2 regions of the Paraburkholderia sp. CNPSo 3281 genome follow, and region 2 is predicted to be linked to the other one. Evidence: predicted binding sites of a transcription regulator. Region 2 holds the regulator's gene; the other holds the start of a gene.
The links. The regulator NrdR, encoded in region 2, represses ribonucleotide reductase genes. The targets are predictions, from matches to a motif close to CACNANATNTNGTG.

Region 1: M3I56_RS34920 (ribonucleoside triphosphate reductase) is a predicted target of NrdR. The motif match lies at 1,640-1,653, and genes of this name have one in related genera.

The regions. Positions count from the first base shown of each region.
Region 1 covers NZ_JAMBPS010000063.1:11,555-14,966, forward strand. Annotated here, with positions in the region: gene M3I56_RS34920 (ribonucleoside triphosphate reductase) at 1-1,564, opposite strand, end outside; partial or broken gene M3I56_RS34925 (nitric-oxide reductase large subunit) at 1,905-2,261, opposite strand; gene M3I56_RS34930 (TAXI family TRAP transporter solute-binding subunit) at 2,334-3,412, opposite strand, start outside.
Region 2 covers NZ_JAMBPS010000001.1:254,407-257,818, forward strand. Annotated here, with positions in the region: gene M3I56_RS01205 (hypothetical protein) at 1-96, opposite strand, end outside; gene M3I56_RS01210 (PilW family protein) at 93-881, opposite strand; gene M3I56_RS01215 (hypothetical protein) at 878-1,306, opposite strand; gene M3I56_RS01220 (GspH/FimT family pseudopilin) at 1,303-1,836, opposite strand; gene nrdR (transcriptional regulator NrdR) at 1,994-2,476, opposite strand; gene glyA (serine hydroxymethyltransferase) at 2,492-3,412, opposite strand, start outside.

The sequences.
Region 1 (3,412 bases), on a different contig from region 2:
GTGTGCGGCACGCGTTAGCCGACGAAAGCGGCTCGGTCATATACAGGTGCAATACCGTACCGCCCGTGTATTTGCGCTGTAGATCGTCCTGGCGCTCGAGCGCTTCGAACGGATCGTCGGTGAAGCCAACGGGCAACTGCGACGAGTTCGTGTAATAGGGCATATCCGGCGTGCCGGCCTGCAAAATGCCCGGAAAGCGTTTGCGATCTTCCTTGGCGAAGCGATACGTCGTTCCTTCGGCCGGCGTGGCTTCGAGGTTGTACATGTGGCCGGTTTCCTCCTGATACTCGAGCATTCGCGCGCGCACGTGGTCCAGCACGCGGACCGCCATGGCATGTCCCCATTCGCTGGTGATGTCGTGCTCGTCGGACGTAAAATTGCGGATCATTTCGTTGATGCCGTTCACGCCCAGCGTGGAGAAGTGGTTGCGCAGCGTGCCGAGGTACCGCCGCGTGTATGGGAAGAGCCCGTTGTCCATGCGATGCTGGATGACTTCGCGCTTGATCTCGAGGCTCGTCTTGCCGAGTGCTAGCAGCTCGTCGAGGCGCCGGAGCAGCCCCGTCTCGTCGCCGGCATGGACGTGGCCCAGGCGTGCGCAGTTGAGGGTGACGACGCCAAGGGACCCGGTCTGTTCGGCGGAACCGAACAAGCCGTTGCCGCGTTTGAGCAGCTCGCGCAGATCCAGCTGCAGCCGGCAGCACATGGAGCGGATCATGTTCGGCTTGAGTTCGGAATTGATGAAGTTCTGGAAATAGGGCAGCCCGTAGCGCGCGGTCATTTCGAACAGGCGGTCGGCATTCGGGCTGTGCCAGTCGAAATCGGGCGTGATGTTGTAGGTTGGGATCGGAAAGGTGAAGGCGCGGCCTTTTGCGTCTCCGGCCATCATGACTTCGATATACGCCTGATTGATCATGTCCATCTCGGCCTGCAGATCACCGTATGTGAAGGACATTTCGCGTCCGCCGATCAGCGGCACCTGCTCGCGTAGATCTTCAGGGCAAACCCAGTCGAATGTGAGGTTCGTAAAGGGAGTTTGCGTACCCCAGCGCGAAGGCACATTGAGGTTGTAGATCAATTCCTGAATGTATTGGCGAACCTCCGGATAAGACAGATTGTCGTGGCGCACGAAAGGGGCCATGTACGTGTCGAACGAACTGAAAGCCTGCGCGCCTGCCCATTCGTTTTGCAGCGTGCCGAGAAAATTGACGATCTGCCCAATGGCGCTCGACATGTGCTTTGGCGGCGAGGCCTCGACTTTTCCCGGTACGCCGTTCAGGCCTTCGTTCAGGAGCGTGCGCAGCGACCAGCCTGCGCAATATCCCGAGAGCATGTCCAGGTCGTGAATATGCAGATCCGCATTGCGGTGAGCCTGGCCAACCGCCGCCGGGTACACATGACTGAGCCAGTAGTTGGCAATGACCTTGCCCGAGACGTTCAGGATCAGGCCACCGAGCGAATAGCCCTGATTGGCGTTGGCGTTGACGCGCCAGTCCTGTTGCTCGAGATACTCGTCGATCGAAGAGCGGACCTCGATCAACGGCTTGTCTTGCTGGGTTTTGCCCAGCGCGCCTGACGGCGCGGGGTCGCGATCGGCAATCGAGGCGGGAAGCGCAAGGGGCACGATGAACCCTCCTTTGAATACTAGATATTGTTGGTGAGGCGATCTTATTAACTACATGTAGTTCGTGTCAACGACGCGCGATGGCGAGTTTGACGGGACTTGATCCGTGCTAATTTCGCCGGGTTCGTGCTGGATGGCAGGCAGACGTGCGCCACGGAGGTCACGAATTGGACGCGTCACGCGGGACACGACGCGGCGATTACACGCACGCGTCGATGGCGATTGGCGATGTTCGAGGGAGAGAGGCCGGCCGCCGATCGTGGCCGGCTTGTCAGTGCGGCGATCAAACGCGCTGAACTGCCTTGTGTGTCGTTTTGGCTTCGACCGGCACGGCCGCTTCGGGACGGCGCAACAGCAGCCGCGCGGCGAACCAGCAGAGGTACAGCACGCCTGCCGCGAACACCACGTCACCGGGCACACGCAGCCACACCAGCGTTTGCATCAGCTGCGAATGAATGACTTCCGGCGAGCGCGCATACCAGAGTCCCTTGCTCACGCTTGTCCATGCCTGGTAGATGCCAGAAGGCAGGATCGAGATGAACACCATCATGAAGAGGCCGATGTTGAGCATCCAGAACGCCATCTTGGGCAGTGAATCGTCCCAGGCCTCGCGCGACGACATGCCGCGCAGACAGAACAGCCGGCGATCTATTCGTCTTCTGCAGCCGCGCGATAGTGGGGTGTCGGCTGCGAAGCCGACGCTGCCGCGCCGCTATTCCTTCGTTCGCTGCGCAACGTGGGCTATCCGTTCCCGCACGACGCCGATCGCCTGCTTGAGCGCGTAGACATCCTGAAAATAGCGGTACGGAATGCGTATCCGGCTCGCGTTCGCGTCGATGTTTTCGATTTCTTCGCTCCATTGCGCGATCTGCGAGCGGTTCGGCTCGCTGTTGCTCCACACTTCGTCTTCGAGTGCCTTGATTTCGCGGTACCAAACCACGAGGCGCTTTTTCATCCGCGCTTCGAGCAGGCGCGGCAACGCCTGAAGCAAGCCAATCAGGAGCGCCGCGAACGGCACGAGGATCAACAGCCGTCGTTCGATCACGCTCGCGAGCCAGAACGGCAGATAGCGGTACAGGAACGGCTGGCCGGACTTGAAATAGCGGACGCTTTCGTCGGAGATCGGGAATTCTTCCGTCTTCAGGTTAGGGAACGTGCCGAGTGGCGTGAAGTAATCTTCGCCACCGTGAACAGCGTGAGCCGCGTCGAGCAGCAGATAGACGAGCGCCGGATGCAGCGTGTCTTTCGATACCAGCAGCGCCGTTGCCGCGAGCAGCGTGACGTCGGTGCGCGGCAGATCGTCGGCGACACTCGTCGACGCGCGCGGCAAGACGATCTTTGAAAGCGACGGGAACTTCTGAACCAGCGCGTCTGCCTGGGCGAAACTCATCAGTTTGAGATTGCTGTTCAGCAGGGTCTTCTGCATCTCGGCGTCGGGCCTGCCGATGAAGAAAGCCGCGTCGATCTGGCCGCTTTCGAGCCCTTGATAAGCTGCCGGTGCATCCATTTGCAGCAGGGTGGAGTTCTGGCTCGTGATGGCGCTGTAGCCGAGCAATACCTGTGCAACGTTGAGCAGGCCGCTACCGGGCACGCCCGTCGAAATTCTCTTGCCACGGAGTTGCGACAGCCGGTCGACGGTCGGGTCGCCGCGATAGAACACCCAGATCGGTTCGTACGACACGGCAGCGATTGTCTGCAGGCCGTCGGTCTCCTTCGGGCTGGTGGTCCCCGACTGGATGAAACCGACTTCGTAGGCGCTGTTCGGGTCTCTCAACCGCTCGTAATTCTCCA
Region 2 (3,412 bases):
CACGAGCATCATCGCGACAACAAGCAGCACGACTGGGAGCGCCACGCCGTGACGCGCGGCGCGTGTGCGACGCTCCCCGCGCGGGCTCGTTCTCATGACGCTGCCGGCAGAACGTTACGCAGCACGATGTGCCGCCAGAACGCCTGCCGCGCTCGCCCGTCCGCGCCGAGCGCCTGCACACCATCGCAATCAACGTAGCGCGTGCGCCGCGCAAAGGCCGCCCCGCGCACCAGCACGCACAGATCGACCGCCACGACCGACGCCCACTGATCGCGCGCGAGCGCCGAAGCGTCGACCGCCTGTGCCGCTCCCGCCGTCCAGTAGCGCAGGCGCAAACGCTCGACGCCCTCGACAAGCGGCTGCGGCTTGCCGGAGCCCGCGCAGTAAAGCTCGCTCTCGCTGGTGCCCTCCCTCCCCTTGGCGTAATAGCGGTTCACGATTTCCACGCTTCCCACGCCCACCCCCTGCCCGAGGCAGTCGGTAGCCTGGCCGTTTGTGGCGGGCCACGTCGATACGCCGTCGCCTTGATAGCGCACGGCCAACCCGTCCGACCGGCTCGGCAGCGGCTCACAGCTAAGCGCCGCATCGGTACCGATCGGGCGCCCCGCCGCGCAGCCGAAGATCGCCGGGCCGGCAAGCGTCGAGCGTGCGTCCGCGGCAACAAAGCCGGCCATCTGGATCTGCTCGCCGATCAGCATCAACGCATTCATGCCGGCCTCGTGGATGCGCGCGGCGTCGTTCGCGTGCGCATAGGCCTGGCGCTGCGTGCGATAAGCCGAGAGCGCGCCAAGCGTCACCACGAGGCCCAACGCCACGGCAATCGTTAGTTCGAGCAGCGTGTGGCCGGCCTGCTGGCGCACGTGGGCGAAACGACTGTTCATCGCAGAAACGCGAGGGCGACGCAGGCGCGCCCGGCGGGCGCCGTCGCATCGAGACACGGCGCAACCCACGAAACAGCCGTCGATCCCGACGCTGCGCCGAGCGGTGTCGCCGTCCAACTCACGGACGCGACCGATGCGTCGCCGCCCACGCTCGACATGGTCAGCCGCCCTTCGGGCACGATGCTCGCGGTCAGCGCCTGCCATCGATTGGTCGCAGCGGGCGTTGCACCTGCCGCGCGCGCCGCTTCGGCCATGGCGTCAGCGGCAAACGCCGCGCGCTCGCGCGCCGCTGCCAGTTGCGCGTGCCGGACCAGCCCGAGCTGGGTGCTCATCAGGCCGAGCCCGCACATCGCCATGACGCCCAGCGCAATGGCGACTTCCAGCAGCGTCGACCCGCGCACGCCGCGCACGCTCGCCCGGCTCATGACGCCCCCGTGCATGCGCCGTCGCTGATGCGTGCCCGGCCCCCCTGCGCGATCCGTATGCAGCGACGCCAGCCCGCGCCGCGTTGTGCCGCCGACGTGGCCCGCGGGGCAATCTCGAAGTTGCGCAAGCTGCCGATGGTCTGCCCCGCCGGCGGCGAAAACGTGATGGCAGTGAGCCCCGACGCCACGGAAATCGCGTCGAGCGCCGGCTGGATGCGCAACGGGATAGAGGCTCCGGCGCGCTCGATCATGACGGCCCAGCCGCAGGACCAGTCGGCAATACCGGACGGACACGCTTTGGCGGCCTCGAGGCAATGGCGAGCGGCGTCGACGCGGCAAACGGTAACGCGCGACTTGCGCCGTATGGCCTCGTTGCGTGCGTAGGCGAGCGTGCCGAGCATGGCGTTGGCGCGCGCGTCGACCTGATCACGCACGCGCCATGCGGTGAAAACGGGCGTGGAAACCGTTGCGCAGATCGCCAGCAGGACGATGACGACCATCGTCTCAATGAGCGTGAATCCGGACTTCATGAGCAATCCTTAGTTCGAGCGGATTGCCATCAATCTACGGACGAAAGCGAAACGAAACAATTAGCCGAACGGCTAGCTGGTGCGCGCAACGTCGGCTCGCGAGAATGCAAGCGTTACGACAGCGGCCTGGCAGGGGGGAAGAAAAATGCGAATGCGCTCAGCGCTTTTTCGCGGGGTTGTTGGCAGCACCCGCGCGGCGGAATTCCTCGATCACGTCTTCGAATTCGGAGACGTCCTCGAAGCGTCGGTACACCGAAGCAAACCGTACGAACGCGACCTTGTCGAGTTCGCGCAATTCGCCCATGACGAGCTCGCCAAGGCGCTCGCTGCGCACTTCGCGCTCGCCGCTGCCGAGCAGTTGATCCTCGATACGGGCAACCGCCGCGTCGATCGCATCGGCCGCAACCGGGCGCTTGCGCAGCGCCAGTTGCATGCTCGCCATGATCTTGCGGCGGTCGAATTCCGTGCGGCTGCCATCCTTCTTGACGATCGAAGGCATCGCCAGCTCGACCCGCTCGTACGTCGTGAAACGCTTGTCGCAGGCCGGGCAGCGGCGGCGGCGCCGGATCGCGGCGCCGTCTTCGGACACACGCGAGTCGACGACCTGCGTGTCTTCGTGCCGGCAAAAAGGGCAGCGCATGGGTTGTCGCGTGGCTTAGCGGTAAACCGGGAAACGCTTCGTCAGCTCGGCGACCTGCGCCTTCACGCGCTCGATCGTCGCGGCGTCTTCCGGATTGTCGAGCACGTCGGCAATCAGGTTGCCCACCTGCTCGGCTTCCTTCACGCCAAAGCCGCGCGTCGTCATGGCCGGCGAACCGAGACGGATACCGCTCGTCACGAACGGCTTTTCCGGATCGTTCGGGATCGCGTTCTTGTTGACCGTGATGTGCGCGGCGCCGAGCACGGCTTCCGCCGCCTTGCCGGTGATATTCTTGGCGCGCAGGTCCACCAGCATCACGTGGCTTTCCGTGCGGCCCGAAACGATGCGCAGACCGCGCTTGACCAGCGTCTCCGCCAGCACGCGCGCGTTGTCGACCACGTGCTGCTGGTAGGTCTTGAATTCCGGCGAGAGCGCTTCCTTGAACGCCACGGCCTTGCCGGCAATGACGTGCATGAGCGGACCGCCCTGGATGCCCGGGAAGATGGCCGAGTTGATCTGCTTCTCGAACTCCGCCTTCATCAGGATCACGCCGCCGCGCGGGCCGCGCAGGCTCTTGTGCGTAGTCGTGGTGACGAAGTCGGCGTGCGGCACCGGGTTCGGGTAGACGCCCGCGGCGATGAGGCCCGCGTAGTGCGCCATGTCGACCATGAAGTACGCGCCGACCGCCTTGGCAACCTTGGCGATGCGCTCGAAGTCGATACGCAGCGCGAATGCCGACGCACCGGCGATGATCAGCTTCGGCTTGGTCTCGTGTGCGCGCTTTTCGAGCGCTTCGTAGTCGATGTCTTCCTTGGCGTCGAGGCCATAGCTCACGACGTTGAACCACTTGCCGCTCATATTCAGCGCCATGCCGTGCGTGAGGTGGCCGCCTTCGGCGAGGCTCATGCCCATGATGGTGTCGCCCGGCTTGAGCAC